DNA from 3 places in the Paenibacillus sp. FSL K6-2524 genome. Region 2 is predicted to be linked to each of the others. Evidence: riboswitches for the same ligand, from Rfam matches in the RefSeq annotation. Region 2 holds a riboswitch; each other region holds the start of a gene.
The links. A riboswitch is a leader RNA that binds a small molecule or an ion and turns the genes downstream of it on or off. The one in region 2 is predicted to bind cyclic di-AMP.
Positions count from the first base shown of each region.

Region 1 (7,668 bases), 4.0 Mb from region 2:
GAAGTGGGCAAGGTTAAAGAATTGCCTTTGGATGATGTTGTTGTTAAGTAAAGTAACACATATTTTCAAGATAGACTTTAGAGATGACTCTGGGGTGGGAACTTGAAGAACAAAGATATTTTTACTCATATGCAAGCTGTAGAAACACAAATGGGAGATATACATGGTGATTTGGGCACGCTCAAACTTGAAGTGAAGAAACTGGTAGAAGAAAACCAGCGACTTCTTGTAGAGAACGAGCAGTTGCGCAAAATATTAAAGCGGGAGAGCACTGAAGGCCGCTTAACTTTGACCTCTGCGGATAAGGCTTCTAATCCTCTACTTGAGGGTAAGGAAATCATCGACATGGTGGGAGAAGGTTACGATAATCTGGCGCGTCTCTATCATGAAGGCTTTCATATTTGCAATGTGTATTACGGGCATTTACGAACGGAAGGCGATTGTCTCTTCTGTCTCTCTTTTTTGAATAAATAACAAGCCGTAGGGATAAGTCCTACGGTTTTTTTAAATATAAGGGAAGTATAGGTCAGCTCATACTTTGCTTATGAACTCAATTTCTATAATTTAAAAGAATGGAAGATCAGATAGATGAACAAAGTGCCTATACATGAACAAGAACGAGTAGATGATCTACTTACTCATCAATTACAGATCATTCAGAGTGACGAAGTGTTTAGCTTCTCGATGGACGCTGTCTTACTAGCTCGCTTTGCATCCGTACCTAAGTATGGAAAGATTCTGGACCTGTGTACCGGAAACGGGGTAGTTCCCATCTTGCTATCGACACGGAGTGAAGCTAATATCGAGGGTATTGAAATTCAGCCTAGATTAGCAGATATGGCCAGACGAAGTGTGGAAATGAACGGCCTACAGGACAAGATTTTTATTCGCGAAGGTGATTTACGGGAACTAGTGAAGGAAACTGGTCATGGAGTATATGATGCTATCACGGTAAATCCACCGTATATGCCGCTTACCGGGGGGGACATCAAGCTGAACTCCCACCAAGCGATCGCCAGACATGAGATCCATTGTAGCTTGGAGGATGTGATATCCGCCGCCACGAAACTAGTTAGAAATGGCGGGAAAGTAAACATGGTGCATAAACCGCAGCGGCTCGGCGAAATTATTACTTTGCTTAGGCAATATAAGTTAGAACCGAAAGTTATTCGATTTGTACACCCAAGATCGGGAATGGAATCTAATATTGTGTTAATTGAAGCGATAAAGGATGGTAAACCCGATATGAGAATTTTACCTCCGCTGATCGTTTACAAGGAGAACGGGGAATACTGTGAAGAAATCATGGACATTTATTACGGATCAGAAGAGGGAAAAGTATGAGTATACAAGTTCAGAAAAGTTTTGTAGAAAAACCGGATGCAAAACCATGCGGGAAGTTGTATCTCGTTGCTACGCCAATTGGTAATTTAGAGGATATGACGTTCCGAGCTATTCGGACTTTGCGAGAGGTTGATATTATTGCTGCTGAGGATACACGCCAGACACGGAAGCTACTGACTCATTATGAGATTACAACGGGAAAATTACTGAGTTATCACGAACATAATAAGGCAGCGAGTGGTCCTGAATTAATTCGCCTTATAATAGAAGGAAATAATTTGGCACTCGTGAGTGATGCCGGTTTACCAGCCATTTCAGACCCTGGTAGCGACCTCGTAAAATTGGCGTTAGAACAGCATATATCCGTCATTCCGATACCTGGGGCAAACGCCGCTTTATCAGCACTTATCGTTTCGGGATTATCCACCCAAAGATTTCAATTTCTCGGATTTCTACCCCGTGATAATAAGGAGCGTGAGAATCTACTGAAGAGTCTTCAAGATGAGGAAGGGACTTTGTTGCTGTATGAATCACCCCATAGAGTGCTCAAGACACTGGAGTCGATCCATGAGGCTTGGGGAGACCGCAAAATTGTACTAGCTAGAGAATTGACCAAGCGTTATGAGGAGATGGCCAGGGGGCTGATCAGCGAATGCCAAGCTTGGTTGCAAGAGCATCCACCGCTTGGTGAGTATTGTATTGTTATAGACGGAGCGAATCCCGAAGATGTTAAACAGAGACGAGATGCATGGTGGCAAACATTGTCAGTAGAAGAACATGTTGTTCATTATGAGGAGCAAGAGGGAATTTCGCGTAAAGATGCGATGAAAAAAGCTGCGGGAGATCGAGGAGTCTCAAAAAGAGATATTTACCAACTGCTATTATAGAGGTAAGGACAAAAAAAGTGATCCCTACTAGTAGGAGTAATCCTACTAGAGGGACCAAGGAGATATGAAAAAGGTTAGAATTAACAGTTTCAATAAATCTATTATATACTATAATTCCTAGTTTGTCACAGGGGCAGGAATTTCAGAAATACATTCGTGACAAACGATCTTACCTTTGAAGTAAATAACGTTCTCAGCGTTGCCGCAGAAGATACAAGCAGGTTCATATTTCTTCAACATGATCCGCTCTCCGTCTACATAAATTTCCAGTGCATCTTTTTCGCCAATACCGAGTGTACGGCGTAATTCAATCGGAATAACAACCCGACCTAATTCATCTACTTTTCTTACAATTCCAGTTGATTTCATCATAACTGATGATAACCCCTTCCGCTATAATTTAAATATGTCATAGTTCGACAAACTTCTATCTTTTATGATATTTATAATACCAACCATTGCCAAAATAGTCAACCTATTAATGGAATATTTCTTTTAATTCTCCATATTTGCGCTTTGCAGGGTCTGTTTTTCCTATAAATCCAGTAAAAATAAGTGCTTTCCAACATTCGACATATTGGAAATCAACACTTCGTCGTTATTCGACATAATTCGACATTTTATGTCGATATAAGGCATAATTCTGCTAAATATTTTTAAGAATTAGATATGAAAAAATATGAGATAAGGAGTGTTAGCCATGCATCGCCAATTACGTGAAGAAAAGGTGTTCAAAGATCCGGTACACAACTATATACATGTGCAGGATGAAATTATCTGGTCTCTCATTAATACTACGGAATTTCAACGTCTCCGTCGCATCAGGCAGCTTGGCACATCTTACTTAACATTTCATGGTGCAGAGCACAGCCGATTCTCTCATTCTCTAGGTGTATATGAAATTACTCGTCGAATCATCTCGCAGTTTGAACAGGGTAAGTACCCTGATTGGCCAAGGGATGAGCGATTGGTTGCTCTTTGTGCGGCATTGCTCCATGATCTTGGGCACGGTCCCTTTTCTCATTCTATAGAACAGGCATTTCAAATGGACCATGAGGATTGGACTTGTAAAATATTGCTCGGAGATAGTGAGGTTGCTTCAGTATTAAGAAGATTGGGTGATGATTTCCCGGCCAAAGTGGCATCCGTCATTCGTAAAGATTATGACAAACCGATCGTTGTTAACTTGGTCTCAAGCCCGCTTGATGCGGATCGAATGGATTATTTGCTCAGGGACGCTTATTTTACGGGTGTAAATTATGGCACCATTGATATGGACCGAATATTACGGATGCTCCGGCCATTTCAAGGTAGGGTTGTTGTGAAGGAATCAGGAATGCATGCGGTGGAAGATTATTTGATGTCCCGTTACCAGATGTATTGGCAGGTTTATTTTCATCCCGTTACCCGTAGTTCAGAGATCATCCTAAGGCAAATTCTTCGCCGAGCTAAGGAATTGTATAAGAGTGGGCATTCCTTCGCTTTTTTACCTGATCCATTGCCAGGCCTATTCAAACGTGAATTAACTGTGCAGGAGTATCTACTATTAGATGAGGCGCTCATTCAAACTGCATTTATGCAATGGAGAAATGAGAAGGATGATTTACTTAGTGATCTTTGTTCCCGATTTATGGACCGTAAATTGTATAAATATGTAGAAACTGAATCCCTTGATAAGGAAATGATAGAAGAAATACGGCACGCTTTTGCAAAAGTGGGACTTAACCCAGATTACGACTTGGAAATTGATTTTCCCACTGATCTGCCGTATGATGTTTTTCGACCTGACGGGAAATTTAGGGAGAAACAAATACTACTCTTGGATCGTCAAGATCAGTTGCGAGAAATTTCTGAGGTATCGGATATTGTTCGGTCAATCAGTGGACTTCATCGGGGTAAATTTCATTTGTACTTTCCGGATAATAAATTGACCCCTGTGTTAGATAAGCTTCCCCAGGAAATTGCGGATTTGTTTCAATTACAGACATAATTAGGAGGATTAGCAGAATGCTATTCGATACTCATACTCATTTGGATGCAATTCAGTTTGATGAAGACCGCGAGGAAACGATTACAAGGGCACTGGAGCAAGGTGTTACTCGAATGATCAATATCGGTTTTAATCGGGAGACGATCCCGACAACAATGAAGCTTGCGGAGGCTCATGACTTCATTTATGCAGCTGTTGGTTGGCATCCACAGGATGCGATTACGATGCAAGAAGGTGACTTGGACTGGATCGCCGAATTATGTGCCCACGAAAAGGTAGTTGCGATCGGCGAAATAGGCCTCGATTATTATTGGGATACTTCACCTAAGGATGTACAACATACGGTACTCCGTAATCAAATTGGACTGGCTCGGAGTTTGGGCATGCCAATCTGCATTCACAACCGGGATGCACATGAAGATGTGGTTCGGATTTTACGTGAAGAGAAGGCAAGTGAGGTTGGCGGAGTGATGCACTCGTTCTCCGGAAGCTGGGAAATTGCTAAAATGTGTCTGGATATGGGGTTTCATTTGTCGTTTGGTGGCCCCATTACGTTTAAAAATGCCAAACAGCCAAAAGAGGTCTTAGCACAGACACCGATGGATCGATTATTGATCGAAACGGACTCCCCATATTTAACACCACACCCATATCGTGGTAAAAGAAATGAGTCTGCACATGTTCGTCTAGTTGCAGAAGCTGCAGCTGAGATAAAAGGCATGTCCTTCGAAGAAATCGCTGAAATAACAACTCAAAATGCGCTGGGACTATTTGGGATTAGATGAATTCGAGAGTAAAAGAGCTGAAAAAGTGAGTAAACGGGAAAGATTAATACTTTTTAACTGTTTAAAGCGAGAATATTACAAAAAATTAACCATATTTTAAAAGAAACGTGGTTGATTGATGCTTTACAACATGCATCGAAACAGGATAGAATCTTTTCAGTAATCGAATTCGGTGTCCATCTGGAAACTAATGGGACGTCTTCGATCACATGTTTCCATGAACCAGTCTCGCTGAATCTCCTTAATGGAGAACGGGGGAACCGATACGTAGATTGATCAGGGTTCGTATACCGATCCTCTCGTAATTGATTTCTTTATGGGTCTTTGGGGTGAATTCGAGGTCATTGCGCCATGAGCGAATGTACTGAGAAAGGGCGGCTCTCTGCGTCCGAATCCGACAGCTAACCTCGTAAGCGTCTCAAGAGAGGCAACTCGTGCATCCTATTACATCATGACATGCGGAAGCCACGAAGGAGTTCCTCTAACTCTTTCTTTAGGCTTCTTTTGTTTTTGAATAAATGTAATAGGCACATCATACTCTTGTTTAACAGGAGGATGACCTATGCCGACCGGACTGGGGCAGGATGCGGAATGCAGTTGTTTATGCATTTCGTACAAATGAATAATAGTCACGTCAAATGTATCTTATATCGACTTAGACGGCGGGGCTATGAAGGAGGAGAGAAGATATGGGCATTTTCCACAAAAAGGAGACCCATGAATCACGCTCATCCAGCATGTCTTACGCAATGCATTGGAAGCCTGAAAATTTACGTCGGATTTCTGTAATTAGCTTGTTCGTGATCGCTGCAGTTGTCACACTGATTGGTTTGAATAGCCAAGACAAGAAGAATGTCGCCTTGGCAAAAGACGGTGAGATGGGATCAGTAGAGACACAGCACTCGCTAATGAATGAGGTGTTGGATGAACACTCCATTTTATTGAATCCGGAGGACAAAGTTTCAAGTCCACTTGCAATTTCCGTTGTGAGAGCCGTTCCCGTAAAGCTTACTGTGGACGGAACAACCAAGACACATTTTACAACTCAGAAAGACGTAGAGGGTGCTATCAAGGAACTAGGTGTTTCCTTGGACCCCATAGATAAAATTACCCCTGCTTTGAGTAGTGAGCTTAAGTCCAATTTGGAGATTCGGATTGTCCGGGTTAACAAGCAACTGGTTCAAACTCAAGAGGCTGTACCATTCACCATCGTGAAGACCTCTGATCCAGATCTGCTTAAGGGGAAGACTAAGGTCATCCAGCAGGGAAGCAAAGGTTTAGTTACCCACAACATAGAGAAAGTATATGAAGACGGAATTTTTGTATCTAAGCAGTGGCTCGGTAAAGAGGTCTCTAAGACCGCTCAACCGAAAGTGATAGCCGTTGGTACAAAGAAACCAACAGCCGTTCTGTCTGCCAGTATCACTCGGACCGGTGATAAGGTTGATATTAGTGGACTAACGACCAAAGGTGGCGTCTCGTTTAAATATAAAAAAGTGCTGAAGAACGTCACTCTTACCGCCTATTCTGCCGAGGAAGACGGTATTGGTACGAAGACAGCTTCCGGTACTCGTGTGAAAGAGGGAAGAACAATTGCTGTAGATAAGAGCGTTGTCCCGATGGGATGGTGGGTCTATATCGAAGGTGTTGGCTTCCGTCGTGCCGAGGATACGGGTGGTGCAATTAAAGGTAATAAAATGGACGTCTATTACGATAGCTTGAAGGCAGCCAATCAATTTGGCCGCAAGAAGGGTCGTACAGTCTATGTCATTGGTCCTACCAAGCCTGAGTTAAACTAGAGATCTAGTTTTACATTGGGTAGGGAATCGGATAATATTATGTTAATAAATAAGCTTAAGTTCAAGAAGAGGATTTATCCTCTTCTTTTTGTTGTGATAAGGAAGGAAGAGAGTACATGATCAAAGAGATCATTGTGGTGGAGGGCCGGGACGATACGGTTGCTGTGAAACGTGCCTTAGAAGCAGATACGATTGAAACCGGTGGCTCTGCAATTAACGAAATGACACTGCGGAAGATAGCCCTAGCACAGGAGCGACGTGGTGTTATTATTTTTACTGACCCTGATCATGCCGGTGAGCGCATCCGCAAAATTGTAGCCAATCGGGTGCCTGGCTGTAAGCATGCCTTCCTGCGGGAAGCAGATGCGACGAAGCGGGGAGATATCGGCGTCGAGAATGCTTCTCCTGAGGTCATACGTGAGGCCCTAGCTAATGTACGCAGTGAAGTCGTTGGTGAAGCCAGTGAAGCGGGAATGACCGACTGGGAGGATTTATTGGCGGCAGGGCTTATTATTCATCCGGAGGCAGCTGCTCGGCGGAGAGTCATGGGTGAAATACTTGGTATTGGATATTGTAATGGGAAACAATTTTATAAGCGGATGACAGTATTTAGAATTAGCCGGGAAGAATTTGCGGCCGCATTAGCTCAATTGGAAGACAAAGGGGTATAACTTGTTATGAATATTTTGGAAGACGTTTCAACGCCACGCCGGACGAAAGAGATCATTGCGCGACACGGATTTAAATTTAAAAAAAGTCTAGGTCAGAACTTTCTGATCGATCAGAATATCCTCGGTAAGATTGTTGCTGCAGCAGGATTAGATGAGTCCAAAGGAGCACTGGAGATTGGTCCAGGTATTGGT
Region 1 covers NZ_JBBOSP010000001.1:29,878-37,545, forward strand. Annotated here, with positions in the region: gene NST85_RS00135 (PSP1 domain-containing protein) at 1-51, shown strand, start outside; gene yabA (DNA replication initiation control protein YabA) at 103-474, shown strand; gene NST85_RS00145 (tRNA1(Val) (adenine(37)-N6)-methyltransferase) at 589-1,344, shown strand; gene rsmI (16S rRNA (cytidine(1402)-2'-O)-methyltransferase) at 1,341-2,231, shown strand; gene NST85_RS00155 (AbrB/MazE/SpoVT family DNA-binding domain-containing protein) at 2,349-2,603, opposite strand; gene NST85_RS00160 (HD domain-containing protein) at 2,932-4,221, shown strand; gene NST85_RS00165 (TatD family hydrolase) at 4,239-5,006, shown strand; cyclic di-AMP (ydaO/yuaA leader) riboswitch at 5,226-5,438, shown strand; gene NST85_RS00170 (3D domain-containing protein) at 5,696-6,805, shown strand; gene rnmV (ribonuclease M5) at 6,922-7,476, shown strand; gene rsmA (16S rRNA (adenine(1518)-N(6)/adenine(1519)-N(6))-dimethyltransferase RsmA) at 7,483-7,668, shown strand, end outside.
Region 1: it holds a riboswitch for cyclic di-AMP, as region 2 does, so the genes downstream of both, NST85_RS00170 (3D domain-containing protein) here and NST85_RS18265 (hypothetical protein) in region 2, are expected to answer to the same signal.

Region 2 (7,668 bases):
ATGATTCGCCTGGGTCGCTTGTAATCCGCACTTTGATCTCATCACTCACCACTCGTGTACCCCCAGTGACGGAGTTGAAATCACCACCCGCCTCTTTAATGACAGGTGCGGATTCTCCTGTAATAGCCGATTCATCAACGGAAGCTAGCCCTTCAATTACCTCGCCATCACCAGGGATTAGTTCTCCTTGCCTTACGATGACGATATCTCCCTTACGAAGTTCTGAGGAAGAGACGGTCTTAAGTACCGTTCCCACCAACTTATTAGCGGTAATATCCTGTTTCGTCTTCTTGAGCGAATCAGCTTGCGCCTTTCCTCGTCCTTCCGCTAGTGCTTCAGCAAAGTTTGCAAACAACACAGTAAATAGAAGAATAAACAATACGGTAATGTTGAATCCTACTGAATCTTCAGCGTTGAAATACCCTGGTGCCAACACCATGAGTAAAACAACGATCGTTCCGAGCTCAACGACAAACATGACCGGATTTTTCATCAAAGTTACCGGATTAAGCTTTATAAAACTATCCTTAACAGCGCTTAGGATTATGGGTCCGGTCAGCAGCTTTTTTCTTTGTACAGTACTCATCTAGATCTCCCTCTTCCTATCCTAAGGTCAAATATTCTGCAATCGGACCAAGCACGATGACCGGCAGAAAGGTCAGCGCACCGATAATTAGTACCGTAACAATCAGAATACCCGTGAATAGGTGATTGTCTGTACGGAAAGTACCGATTGTCTCTGGAACTGGCTTCTTGCGGAGCAGGGAGCCTGCTACTGCAAGCATGGCTATCATCGATATATATCGTCCTAGCAACATGACGATCCCTGTGGTGATATTCCAGAAGGATGTGTTATCCGCAAGTCCTTCAAAACCTGAGCCGTTATTAGCGGCAGAAGAAACATATTCGTATAATACCTGAGACAACCCATGAAAGCCGGGATTCGTAATAGCACCTTTACCGAGATCAGTCAGAAAGGCCCCGGCCGTAGGTACGAGAATAATAAGCGGATGAGCCAAAATCGCGATCGCGATCAGTTTCATCTCCCTCGCTTCTATCTTTCGTCCGAGAAATTCTGGTGTCCTACCAACCATCAGACCGCAGAGGAACACGCCCAGGATGGCATACATCAGCATATTGATTAGCCCGACACCCTTGCCGCCAAATACATTGTTCAGCATCATCAACGCCAGTGGGGTAACCCCGCCCAGTGGGGTCTGAGTATCATGCATATTGTTAACACTACCTGTGGTCGCCGAAGTTGTTACAGCAGTAAACAGCGAGGACTGTGGTATACCGAAACGTACCTCTTTACCTTCCATGCTGCCCTGCGATGAATCAATTCCCATGGCGTTAATGACGGGGTTCCCTTTGCTTTCGGCATAAAAATTCAGCGAGAGTAGCAGGACGAATAACGTCATCATCGCGGTGAAAATCACCCAACCTTGACGCTTGTTCTTAGCGAACAAACCAAACATATACGGTAGGGATGCCGGTAACAACCACATTGAGAGCATTTCAATTACATTGGTAAGTGGGCTCGGGTTCTCAAATGGATGCGCTGAGTTGGCACCGAAGAACCCTCCTCCGTTAGTACCTAAATGCTTGATCGATTCTAGTGATGCAACCGGGCCGATGGCAATTTGCCCAGTTTGCCCCTCAAGTGTAGCGACCTCCAGTGTCGACTTCAGCGTCTGTGGTACCTGTAATCCTACCAACACTAGGGTAACCAGTAACGCTAAAGGAATGAATACACGGATATGTGCTTTGACAAAATCCTCGAAGAAGTTTCCCACCGACTTTTGCCCGGTTATCCCTCTGACAAAAGCAACAGCAACCGAGAAACCACTAGCCGCCGAGGTGAACATCATCATCGTAATGACCGCCATTTGCGAGAAATAGGAAATCCCCGTTTCACCGCTATAATGCTGTAGATTCGTATTCGTCATGAAGCTGATTACTGTATTAAAAGAAAGCGTCTGCTCCATGCCCCCGATTCCATTCGGGTTTAGCGGTAATTCCCGCTGCAATCTAAGAAAAATATAACTGAAAGCTACCAATACGATATTGGTCAAAATAAAACTCATCGCATATTTTTTCCAAGACATTCGATCCCGTTTTTTCAATCCAATCAAGGAATAGATGCCCTTTTCAATACGCGAAAACCATTTATCCGTACGATTCGGCTCATTGGAAAATACATGAAATAAATAAGTGCCCATCGGCTTAACCAGTAACAGCAGGATTCCGATTACAACAACGATTTGTAAAATGCCCATGAATGACTGACCCTCCTATAATTAGGCTTATATTGCCTAAAACTTCTACAATATTTAGAGTTACGTTATTATGAAATTAAAATTTTTCCGGATAAATCAAGGCATACACTAAATATAGGAACAATAAAAAGGTAATCGAGATAATCAGAATCACAATTCATTCCTCCCCGTATCTTCAATTACACGTTCGCACCAAGTCGTAAATCCATAAAACAAACCGTATATAACTGCTAATGCAACCACCATATACAGATCCATCATGGTTCATCACACTCCTTTCATTATTCTAATAGGGCGGATTTGTCTGCCAGAAAGGCCACATCACCGCTGTGAGAATAAATTACATATTTCGCCCCAAGCCCCTTATACACTAATCGCGGATTTATAGAAGTTGTGATTACAAAAATGGGTTTTCTCGTCCATGAGCGGCACATCTGAATGTAACGACAACATAACGTAAGGCTGCTCTCAAACAGATATACTCTTCCTACCGGGAACGGCGGGAGATTCCACGTATTCGGATGACTCGTATCTGCCAAAATACAATGCTCGATTCCCAATTCTTCTAGCCGACTTTTGCCCATTTGACTGTTGGTTATCCCTGCTACCTTAATGCCTTTGAATTTCAATAATTTTATGAAATTTTCTCCGGCCTTTGTTGGTGCCCATACAACTACATATTCTTCTTTCGCCATCTCTATCTTTCCCTTTCTCAAGCACATAAGGAGGCAACGAAAATCTCCGAACGATCCTTTGATCAGTCATCATTTTCGGACACAGTTCCCAATCACTGTGTCACGTCATTAGACGGTACCTGTAAATAATTTTCATAAAATGGCACAACAAAAAGCCACAGAGGAAATCCTCTGTGACTCAAAAGCCGTCACATTGCACTCATCCTCTCTCCATACGCTTACGAGGTTAGCTGTCGGATTCGGGCGGTGAGAGTCGCCCTACCTGTATCAATGCACTACTCATGCATCATTTACAGGATTCACCCCATAATCGGCTCCGACTCTCACATCGGATGCCCATTGTTGGTTCCCCCGCTTTCCTTAACGGAAATTAAGCGGATAAATATTCGATTGTTTTTTGAATTGTGTGATGGAAACAGGAGTAATCATACATTCAAGCTGATTTATTGTAAAATGCGATTGTTGCCAAAAAAATGCAAATTCGAAACTAAATACATATTGGAGAGCGCTTACTTGATATCTATACTCCTTATCTCTCTTATTTTCGTGAGTTTGCAATGATTATCGCGAAAATGGTAATGATTGTGATAAATTTAATACAGAATAGAAAATGGGGACTTTGACCACTCAAAAACCTATAAATCAAGAAACCGAGCCTGAGAGAGGTAGAGGCCTTGTAATAGGTCACATATATGCTTTTAGTCCATTTTTTCTCCGTTGTTGCCCGAATTTGGTTTAACCCTGACTTAAGAGATAACTTTTGACTTTTACAAAAGGATTCAAGCCATAGTATCATTCTGAGGAACACACGCTGAATTACCGCGTTCCGCGGGAAACGGGGGAACCATCAGGCCGATAAGGCCTACTGGGGTGAATCCGAAGGAGATGATTTGTAGTCTCATAAGGTAGGGCGACTCTCACCGCCCGAATCCGACAGCTAACCTCGTAAGCGCATAGAGAGAGACCCTTCATTCGCCACGCATTTGCGTCAGGTTTATTTGTCCCTGTAATCGCAAACCGCAGCAGAGGTCCTACTCTGTCTGCGGTTTTTTTGATGCCTACAATGAAAGAGTTGCAAAGGGATGAGTCACTTTGAATGGAAAAAAGGTTTATTATTTGGGGATACATCAAAACATGCTTGAACCCGTAAGTCTAAGCTACTTATGCTTCGGGGCGCTATGGTATGAGGATAATAATCAGCGATATATTGTGGGTTACGGATTTGGTGAGAACAAAATAGAGGTGCTTCGCCAGTTTAGTAACCATTCATCTTGTGAGAAATGCATGGATCCAAACATTGTACGCGAGGTGTATAGAAGCATTCGGGATAAGCAGCAGAAACAGGATTGGTCTACACGACTCAGATTTCCACTCTCCAATGTCTTTAGAGCACCTTGGAAGGATGTTGCCTCCGGTTGGTATATCGTAAGATCTCGCAAGATCTTTCCTTTACATCTATCTGCTATTCATAAAAAGAGATACCGGATATGGCTGGAGCATACTGCTGTCTGTGAGAGTGAATCCGAACTGTTCGCTTTTATAGAAAAGGTTAAATTCACCCATCATGTGGATCTTAAACTTATGGAATCCTCAGGAGGAACGCTAAATGAATCAGAATAAACTTTCGCAAATAGAACTCTTTGCTTTTGATTCTCCCCCATTTCTTCTGAGTGGGACAAGACAATCAGAACGATGCTGGCATGTTGTCCTTAAGCTTTCTTGTGGTAAAAAATGTGGCTTTGCTGAATGTATCCTTTCTGCGGATGATACAGCAGTGGATTTAATTAGATGGGGTTCCTTCCTAATGAATATCCGGAATAGTACACTTGAAGAAGCGTTGGAGATTGTTCGTCATAAAGACTCTGATTGGGCGAAAAATCAGTTTGAATTGGTTCAGACTGCCTTACTGAAACTTGCTCAAGTCAAATATGTACAGCACAGAATTGCTGTGGGTGCAGAATTATGGGAGTACCGCAATCATTCAATTTTATTAAAGCATTGCCGAAGGTCTTAATCCCGAAGCAGCCTCACTTTGATCTAAATACAACAAATTTAATCGATAAATCTACGGCCTACTTCTCGATTTTATAAATTTATCACAATTTATCTTTAGAGAGGACTTTTACAATGAACAAGTCTCCCTTACTACGAAAACTCCATAGCAACAATAAGATGTATGCAAAATACGTACACAAGTACGCGAATTCAATATACTCCCTTAGTTATGTGATGTTGGAAGAATCCTTTGCAGCGGAAGAAGTAACAACGTGTACCTTTTTAGAGCTCTACGAGCCCTTTTCTCAAGCGGATTGGAATCCTCGTCAGTTCTCTTTGCAAGCTTATCAATTTTGTATACGTCAATGCTCTGAAGGACTGACGAGCGATCCCCTACGATCTACTGAGGCTCTTAACGAGAGAGTCCTGAAGTTTCTATGGTACGGGATGAAGCTCCCCTTAGCCGATATTCAATGCATACTTGGACAAAGTGTTCCTATACTGAAAGCGCAGCTCAGAAAAGAACGTGAACAAGCTAACAAAAAGGGGCATCCCAGTAACCATTCACATGGTTTGTGGAACACCCCTATTTTAAAAATATAAGTGGATGAATTCTTTACACAAGCACTCCATCCTGTAAGTGCAACACACGGTCACACCACTCTAACATTCGCTCGTCATGCGTAACCATGACAGCTGATTTACCTTCTGATTTCACTTCATCAGCTATCATTTGCACCACTTGTCTACCTCGCTTGAAATCCAAGCTGGCTGTTGGCTCATCTGCGAACAGAATCGCAGGATTGTTCATCCATGCCCGAGCTATAGCTACCCGTTGTTTCTCCCCTCCAGATAACTTCTCGGGATAAAAATTACGACGTTCCCATATATCCAGACGTTTCAATAAACGCTCGGAACGGTCTTTCGCTTCCTTGGAATTCATCCCAGTAAGCCTTGCCACATATAACAACTGTTCTTGTACTTTTAAATAAGGCAGTAGATTCGCGCTTTGAAACATAAACCCAATTTTATGCAAGCGTATTGAAGTAAGCTCCTGCTTACTTTTTCCAGTCAGAGACTCTCCGTCCAGAATGATCTCTCCACTCGTTGGAGATAACAGCGCACCCGCCGTTGACAAGAACGTACTCTTACCAGAACCAGAAGGACCAAGAACAGCTACAAACTCTCCTTCATTAACTTCGAGGTTTAAACGGTTAAGGATTGAGATCGTTGAATCTCCGTCACCAAAGGTCTTTGTAACTTGCTTCATTATCAATTTTGAACTCATGCTCCAACCCTCCCAATAGCTTCCAATGCATCTACTTTAGCAACCTGAGTTACTGAAATAAGTGATCCTAACAAGGACGTGACCACAAACAGACCACTTGTTAATAAAGCGGTAGACAGATTCATCTGGAACGGCATGGATTCAGGAAGGATTGACATTAATCCCCATGTCAACAACAGACTCACACTAAGACTTACAACAGATAAGATTAAAACCTGTCCTACCACACTTCTTGCGAGATATGCTGTCTTCGTTCCCATGGCTTTCAATATCCCAAATTGACTGGTCTTTTGAATCGTTAGGACATAGAAGAAGACTGCTAGAACGAATGCACCAATAACATATAAAAAGGATATCATCAGCAAGAGTGATTTTTGCTCTTCCGCATAACCTGGAATATTAGAAACAGCTTCTTTTTGTGTCATCACTTCCAAGTTGTCCACTTTCCCCGATAACGCCGTTGCTTGATCAGAAGTGACATCTAGTGCAATAGCATTAAACAGGGATGATTTCAATATCTCAGGGTCCTGAGACATCAGCCCTTTCATGGTTTGCCAGTCATGAATATTCATAAAAATAACCGGAGTATGGCTATAGGACTGATTTTTGACAATTCCCGTAACCGTCAGAGTCATTCCCGTCGATTGATCTTTAATGGTGCTACCAATCTTCAATCCTGCATCAGCTAACTTAGAATCCACCAAGACATTCCCATTGTCATCATTGGTGACAGCTTCACCTTCCACAACTTTAGGTGAGAGTGCTCCTGCCATATCTACTGCAAAAAAGGTAACATCCGATTTCGTATCCAGTCCTTCAACTGTAACTGCACTCATTTGCATTGCAATTGGAGTTGCGTTCTCTTCTCCTACAATCGAGCGGACTTTGTTCAAATCATCTTCACCCAGTTGCGAACGTCTAAATTTCTGCTCCGCATCCCCCTGCATCACGAAATGATTATTTGACATACTTTCGATTGCCGAGATATTCGCGTCAGCAAGTCCCTTCGCCAAACCGGTTACGAATAGAACCAGAAAAGAGACTAACAACATAATGACCATTATAAAAATGTATCTAACCTTCGAGTGTCGCATTTCTCTTAGTGCTAAGAACATAAAAATTTCCCTCCTTGTCTCTATGACTCTAGTTTAGGAGGGAAACATGAACGGAATATGAATAACAAATTACAAATACGGCAAAGTCACGGTAAATACGGTTCCTTCTCCTAGCTTACTAGCTACTTGAATCGACCCGTTGTGAGCATGAACAATTTTTTGAACAATGGAAAGTCCGAGCCCCGTACCGTTACTTTCACGAGTTCGCACCCGATCCGCCTTAAAGAAACGGTCGAAGATATTAGGTAAATCCCCCTCAGCAATGCCTTCACCCGTATCGGATACAGTAACAATGC
Region 2 covers NZ_JBBOSP010000001.1:3,984,749-3,992,416, forward strand. Annotated here, with positions in the region: gene kdpB (potassium-transporting ATPase subunit KdpB) at 1-586, opposite strand, end outside; gene kdpA (potassium-transporting ATPase subunit KdpA) at 603-2,279, opposite strand; gene kdpF (K(+)-transporting ATPase subunit F) at 2,356-2,433, opposite strand; gene NST85_RS18265 (hypothetical protein) at 2,561-2,995, opposite strand; cyclic di-AMP (ydaO/yuaA leader) riboswitch at 3,174-3,361, opposite strand; cyclic di-AMP (ydaO/yuaA leader) riboswitch at 3,774-3,940, shown strand; gene NST85_RS18270 (hypothetical protein) at 4,067-4,594, shown strand; gene NST85_RS18275 (hypothetical protein) at 4,581-4,988, shown strand; gene NST85_RS18280 (hypothetical protein) at 5,204-5,572, shown strand; gene NST85_RS18285 (ABC transporter ATP-binding protein) at 5,586-6,257, opposite strand; gene NST85_RS18290 (ABC transporter permease) at 6,254-7,372, opposite strand; gene NST85_RS18295 (sensor histidine kinase) at 7,442-7,668, opposite strand, start outside.

Region 3 (7,668 bases), 1.1 Mb from region 2:
GATCGTAATCCTCTTATCAGGTATTCACAACCCCTCCGTTACTGCCTTTTTTGGATACTCTAAAATACTGGAAGAAAACGGTTATGATTCTCTTCTGATCGAACTACGTTCTCATGGAGCCAGTGAGGGAGATAAGATATATCTTGGAACTAAAGAGTATTTGGATGTAAAGGCCGGAGTACAATATATTAAATCTCAGGAAAAGTATAAAGATACGCCAATTATCGTGTGGGGTACTTCGATGGGAGGGACAACTGCTATAAATGCAATCGGAGAAATTCCGGAAATCGATGGTTTGATTAGTTGCTCCGCCTTTTCATCTGGAACCGACGTTTTTATTGATAATATGATAAATATGGGAGCCCCCTCCTGGTTTGCAAAGATAGAAAGACCTTTTGTATGGATGTATCTAGGATTGGAATTTGGGTTTGATAACATGAAGATTAACCCGGTGAATGAAATTCGAAAGTTGAATGATAGACCTGCGCTTCTGCTCCATTCAACGGAAGATTCGCAAGTCCCTTATGCAAGTTTTGAACGAATTAAAGAAAAGGCCCCGGATACTACCGAGACCTTTGTGCGTGAAGGTGATTACCATTTTATTTTTGACGAAGAGAATTTCGATAATCCAACCAAAGATACTGAAGTGTCAACAGTAATAATAGATTTTTTACAGAAAAATTTTAAATAGAACATAGTAATTGAGATACAATTTAATACTACCTTATAAAGTCACCCGCTAGCTTCCTCTACTTCTAATCCAAGCTTGCGGGCGACCCAACCGGTCGTACTGGCCTGAATCATAATCGTTAACACAATAGCCATAAACGTCACCGCCGAGATTATCTCAGCATGAGCAATCCCCATTGCAAGTATCATCCCCGATAACGCCGCCGGAATTACCCCCGTCTCTCGAACCCAGCACATGAACACCAACTCTCGCCAAGTCCATTTCACTACTCTATCAGGCAATGCACATAACAATACGGTAATCGGACGAGCTACGAACATTAATATCAACACAGCGGCAAGACTTTGCCAGAAGTACTGTCCTAGAATAACAAAATTTACCTGACTGCCAAGTAGCACAAAGATCAGCATACGCATCATAACCGTAGTATTCTCCGCAAAGGAATTAATTTCAAGCTCTTGGGGCTTTAATGATAAATGGAACGTTTCGGCATTGCCCCAAATGATACCAGCAACAAACGCAGCCATAAATCCGCTGACATGCAGGAAATCCCCAAGCCAATACGAAGATAAAGCGCAAATGATCATTACTATCGGCGCATACTCCTGCAGTATACCGTGACGCACATGCCCGCTTAAATATGTAAAAAGTGCTGAAACGACGATGCCTATTAAAATACCACCAAAAGCCGTTTTTACAAAATCCCAGGACATCGCGCCAAAATTTAATGCCCCGCCTCCAACAACCACTGCAAGCAAAGAGAAAGTTAGGATGGACCCCGTAGCGTCGTTAAATGCCGATTCACTCTCAACCGTCTCACGAACTCTTTCCTTAATTTTGACCTGTTTAAAAACAGGAATAATCGATGCAGGATCTGTAGAGGCAATAACCGCTGCTGCCAGGAATGCAAAGACCCAGTCTACACCAAACAAATAATGAACACTCGTACCAACCACCGCCATAGTAATCAATACACCCGGCACGCTAAGCAGTGATAGTGTAATCCATACTTTTCGCAGCTCACTGAGTTTCAAACTGCGGCCTCCGTCAAACAATATAAACACCGAACCAACCGTTAGAATCATCTGATTAACCAGGGAGCCACTCGGCTCGTGGATTAATTTCAATCCTGGACCGAGTAGCATACCCACAGCAATAAATATTGCAACATCCGGCAGCTTCAGCCAGGAAGCCAGCTTTCCTGCAAACATCCCAACGCAAATAACAAATAGCAGCAGCATAATATCATCCGAAATTATTTTACCTACAGCCGATTCCATTTCAGTCACACTCCAACCATAGGATCATAACTAATCTTCATTAATGACAGCTTTAAAGTCCTCAATATTTTTATTAGATCCTATAATTACCATAATGTCGCCCGTAATCAATTGGTCCATAGCGGTCGGAGCTACGATAATTCCGCTTTTTTTATGAATAGCTACGATACTGCATCCAAACCGAACGCGTGGATTAAGCTCGCCAATACTCTTACTTTCAAGACAAGCTGGAACTATCATTTCGACAATACTGTATTCTTTGGATAATTCAATAAAATCCAGTAAATTCGGATTCACAAGCTGGTGAGCAACCCGAATCCCCATATCACGTTCTGGAAAAATCACACGATCCACTCCGAGTCGCTCAAGTGCCCGTCCATGTAAAACAGAGATGGCCTTAGCAACTACGGTTTTGATTCCTAAATCCTTCAATAAGATCGCGGTTAGGATACTCCGCTGAATATCACTACCCATGGCCACGATGCCACAATCAAAATTGCGAACTCCTAACGACTTAAGTACCTCTTCTTCCGTGGTATCTGCCACTACGGCATGCGTAAGACGATTACTGAGTTCATTAACTATTTCTTCGTTATGATCAATCCCGAGAACCTCGTACCCGAGATCCATCAATTCCAATGCGAGGCTAGAACCAAACCGTCCAAGTCCAATCACTACAAACTGCTGCTTTTTCATTTTTTTCGTCAATCCCCTTATCCAATAATCATTTTACCTTCTGGATAGCGATAAAGTTCTTTACCCTTTTTTGGTCCCAGTGCATAAGCTAACGTTAAAGGCCCAAGCCTTCCAGCAAACATGGTGAAGCTAATTATAATTTTACCAATGAGCGTCAGTTTACCTGTAATCCCCATCGATAGCCCTACTGTACCAAATGCGGATGTTGCCTCGAATAGTATACTCAAAAAACTAACATCCTCAGTAGTGGATAATATCATGGAGACAACAATGACGAGAAATAACGACAACATCGTGATCGTCACAGCCTTGAATATTCGTTCTTGTGCCAGACGGTACTTAAACAATACCAGGTCTTCCCGTCCACGGATCATTGAAAGGACAGCACCAACAAGTATAGTGAACGTTGTCGTCTTTATCCCGCCCCCTGTGGAACCAGGTGACGCACCGATGAACATCAGAATGATCATAAAGAACTGTGTTGCTTGTCGTAACGCAGCAATGTCCAGTGTATTTGCTCCCGCCGTACGTGGTGTGACGGACTGGAAGAATGCGCTCCATATCTTTACACCCCAGCTCAGGGGTTCAAGCGTCTTAGGGTTTGTAAATTCAAATATAAAGATCACAAGCGCACCAATTAGGATAAGTGTAGTTGTCATCGTTAATACCACCTTAGAATGAAGCGATAATCTACGGCGGCGACGGAAGTCGATTAAATCGGACATCACGATAAAGCCAATACCACCGGCGACGATTAAGAACATCGTGACGAAATTGACGATAGGATCCCCTACATACATCGTTAAACTCTGATACCCACCAAATAGATCAAAGCCAGCATTATTAAACATTGCAACCGCATGAAAGATACCAAAGTAAATAGCTCGACCCCAAGGCATATCGAAGGCCCAACGAATCGTATAGACTAACGCCGCACAAGACTCAATCACTAACGAATACATCAATACTTTACGGATTAGACGAACAATACCCTCCATTGAGTTTTGATTCATTGCTTCCTGGAGTACCAATCGATCTTTCAATGAAATTTTTCGCTTGAGTGCAAAAGTGAATAAGGTTGCCATAGTCATAAAACCTAAGCCCCCGACCTGAATCAGGAGCATAATTACGACCTGGCCAAAGGTAGTGAAATGGGTTCCCGTATCAACCACGATCAATCCCGTTACACATGTAGCCGAAGTTGCCGTAAAGAGTGCATCAACAAAGGGGAGTGTTTCACCTGTTGTACTCGCAATTGGGAGCATCAATAATAGCGCTCCGACCATAATTATCGCGGCAAATCCGAACACCAATATCCGCGGCGGGGAAAGTTTAAACCATTTAGACAACACATGTTCACCTCATCACGTTAATAAAAAGAACAATAAAAAAAGACACTGGAAATCCAATGCCTTGCGGTGGTTGGGCTCCTGCTGCAAAGGCCTACGAGGTTAGCTGACGGATTCGGGCATGCACAGTTGCCCTATTCACTTCATCACTGGAAATAATTCAATCCAAGATTCGAAGTAAAATTCACCCCTACAGATTGGTTCCCCCATTTTCACATGGAAATTTGGCCAAATATTATTTTCATTTATTTACATTCATTTCAGTCAAATGGATTATAATCTTTATTCTTCCCTATCACAAAGCTTCATTTCCATGAAAAACATTGAAAAAAACCTAAAAGAGGCGAAACGCTGTTCCACGTCATCCCTTCTCCCAGCTTTGCTAAGCCTTACCGATGTTATTGCGGCTTTTCAACATTTCGTTCTCACTTATGGCGAATGTTTTCACCCTGTGTTATCTTTACTGAGACGAATATGAAGCGAATTGATCTAAATTTGAATAAAATTTCATTTTAAAGGGGTTTTATAATGAATGCTGCTGTTAAACCATTCGGACGCAAACTAAAAACGAGTACACTTTGGATATTGGCCTCACTAGGACTCGTTATTTTTGTACTCTTACAAGTTCTCCCTACCACTGTCTCAGAGTCACTTCAAGTCGAGCAAACGAAAAATATCATTTCGAAAGACGAAGCAAAGCAATCTGCTGTAAACTTTATGGAATCAACTCTCGGTATTTCAGGAAACTTAAATGAAACCTTAGTTACATATGAGACCTATTCAGAGGTCTATGGTTATTTATCCAAGGAAAAATTAATGGAATCGTATCTGAAAACTTATGATAAACAGTTCCCTTTGGAATTGTTCCGCGTTCGTTTTGAAAATCCTGATGAAATCCACTCTGCGGTAACAGTAGATGTGCATATGACAACAGGGCAAGTCGTTGGTTTCGAGAAAATTGCTTCCGCTAGCAATTCAACTAAAGATTTGATGCTTGAACTAAGCTCCGAATCATCAACAACTACCTTAATGGCCAAAGCTAGAGAAGGTAATTTAAGTCTGGAAGAAAAAGATGCATTGGCGACCCCTTACCTGAAATCATTTGGATTCACTAAAGATAAATTGATCCTAGCTTCTGGGGAAGAGGAGATCGGGATTCAATATCAACTTCAAGACAACGAAATAGGGAAATCTAAAGGATTCATCGATATCCGCTTCGAGTTTGGAGCAGTCTCTTCAATGGAGACCTATTTCAGCACTCCTGAGTCTCACATCGACTACGTGGATGCTCAGACGAGATTAGCATACTGGCTCACGTTTGGAGGGTATGCTTTATTTACTTTAGTACTTGGTATTCTAGCCATCGTATTCAGCGCCAAGACTCGGCCCCATTCTTCTTTTAAGCGTGGGATATTTCTATCCAGTCTTTACTTTATACTCTCTATAATAGGTGCAATAAATATGCTTCCCTATCTGCAAAAAGAAGGCGTGGACCCGATATTCCTAATCATCGGATTCCTAGTACAAGGTATACTGACCTTGACTATGGCTGCCTCCGTCTACTTCTCACTTGTTGGAGGGGATGGTCTATTAAAGAAGAATGGCCTTAATCTGTGGGCACGTTCTAAGGAACCCGGATATGGGCGTCATGTCCTGAGCTCTATGGCTGATGGTTACGCTTGGGCCTTTATTCTACTTGGTCTACAGTCCATCATATTCGTTATCTTGGATAAAACCATTCATTTCTGGTCAACGTCAGACGCTACACAATCACCTTACAATCTGTTATATCCGTTATTATTTCCTTTACTCGCTTGGGTTGCCGGTATTGGTGAAGAAGCTGTATATCGTCTGTTTGGAATTCCCATGCTCAAAAAGATCGTTCGTAACACATTCGTTGCCAGTCTCATTACAACCATGATCTGGGCTTTCGGACATACATTATATCCAATCTATCCTGTCATAACACGTCCTATTGAATTAGGAGTTATCGGATTATTATTCAGCTTCATCTTCCTGCGTTATGGCTTCATCGCGGCTGTCTTCTCACACGTAATATTTGATAGTATCTTAATGGCACTTAGCCTCATCTTTATGGGAGGATCGATTAACTTGGTGGCAGGATTGTTCTATATTATTCTTCCTGCTATCGTTGCTTATGTGATTTATCTATTCAACCCACCGGGAAAGGAACGAAGAACTCCTTTGATACAAAAAAAGAGAGGAGCCGTTGATTACGACTCCTCATCCTGAAGGGCATTAATAATTTGATTGGCGAGCTTCTCGCCGATCGACAGGGGCCGAAAGTCTTCGACTGAGGCCTCTTTTATTTTTTTAAGTGAGCCAAAATGCTTCAGCAAAAGTTTGCGACGTTTCTCACCAACGCCAGAAATAGCATCCAGACGTGAGGTAACCATCGACTTGGCACGTTGCTCACGGTGAAATGAAATAGCAAACCGGTGTACCTCGTCCTGAATCCGTTGCAACAAGTAGAACTCCTGACTGTCACGTGGCAAGTGAACTGGCTCTGGTGGGTCACCTACCATCAATTGAGCCGTCTTATGCTTGGCATCCTTAACGAGACCACACACAGGGATATACAACCCCAGCTCATTCTGTAGTACATCGACAGCTGCCGAGATTTGCCCCTTCCCTCCATCTACAACGATCAGGTCAGGCATTTGCAGATTGTCCTTCAGCACCCGTTCGTACCGGCGACGAATGACTTCACGCATCGTCTCATAATCGTCTGGTCCCTGAACGGTTCGAACTTTATATTTACGATACTCCTTCTTAGCTGGCTTCCCATCAATGAAGACGATCATAGCCGACACAGGATTCGTTCCCTGAATATTGGAGTTATCAAAAGCTTCGATTCTTGAAACTGATTCGAGACCAATACTCCGGCCCAGATTCTCCGCAGCCTTTGAAGTCCGCTCTTCATCTCGTTCAATCAGCTTGAACTTCTCGTCAATCGAGACGCGGGCATTATCCTCAGCCATCGTCACCATCTGCTTCTTAAGCCCCCGCTGAGGCACGAGAACCTTCACACCGAGCCATTGCTGTAGCGCTGCAGCTCCGCTCGCCGGGTCCAATGATTCGCCACCAGCAACACTTGCAGTCACTCCTGTGGCATCTATCACCGTTTCCGCTGAATCAACACTTTCCTCATCCCCAGCAAGCCCCTTCAATTCAGGTAGAAGAATTTCTTGTGGCACCGCCGGATTATCACTGTAATACTGCGTTACATAGGATAGAAAATCACCATAGGCTTCCCCGTAGAACGGAAAGACCGAAGCATGACGCTCAATCATTTTACCCTGTCGCATGTATAATATCTGGACACACATCCAGCCTTTATCGACAGCAAAACCGAACACGTCGCGGTCTTTGGCATCCGCCATCGTGATCTTCTGTTTCTCCATTAGCGCATCTATGTTGATGATCTGATCTCGTAATTCCTTAGCACGTTCAAAATACAATTCCTCTGCGGCTTCATGCATCTTACGCTGTAGTTCTTTCTTGATTTCCTCATGACCACCACTGAGAAAGGAATTGATTTCCTGCGTCATTTTCTCATACGTTTCCTGAGGCACTTCTTTTACACATGGTGCAAGGCACTGCCCCATATGATAATAGAGACAAACATCTT
Region 3 covers NZ_JBBOSP010000001.1:5,112,863-5,120,530, forward strand. Annotated here, with positions in the region: gene NST85_RS23635 (alpha/beta hydrolase) at 1-691, shown strand, start outside; gene NST85_RS23640 (cation:proton antiporter) at 733-1,971, opposite strand; gene NST85_RS23645 (potassium channel family protein) at 2,002-2,667, opposite strand; gene NST85_RS23650 (TrkH family potassium uptake protein) at 2,685-4,019, opposite strand; cyclic di-AMP (ydaO/yuaA leader) riboswitch at 4,093-4,256, opposite strand; gene NST85_RS23655 (CPBP family intramembrane glutamic endopeptidase) at 4,545-6,269, shown strand; gene uvrC (excinuclease ABC subunit UvrC) at 6,251-7,668, opposite strand, start outside.
Region 3: it holds a riboswitch for cyclic di-AMP, as region 2 does, so the genes downstream of both, NST85_RS23650 (TrkH family potassium uptake protein) here and NST85_RS18265 (hypothetical protein) in region 2, are expected to answer to the same signal.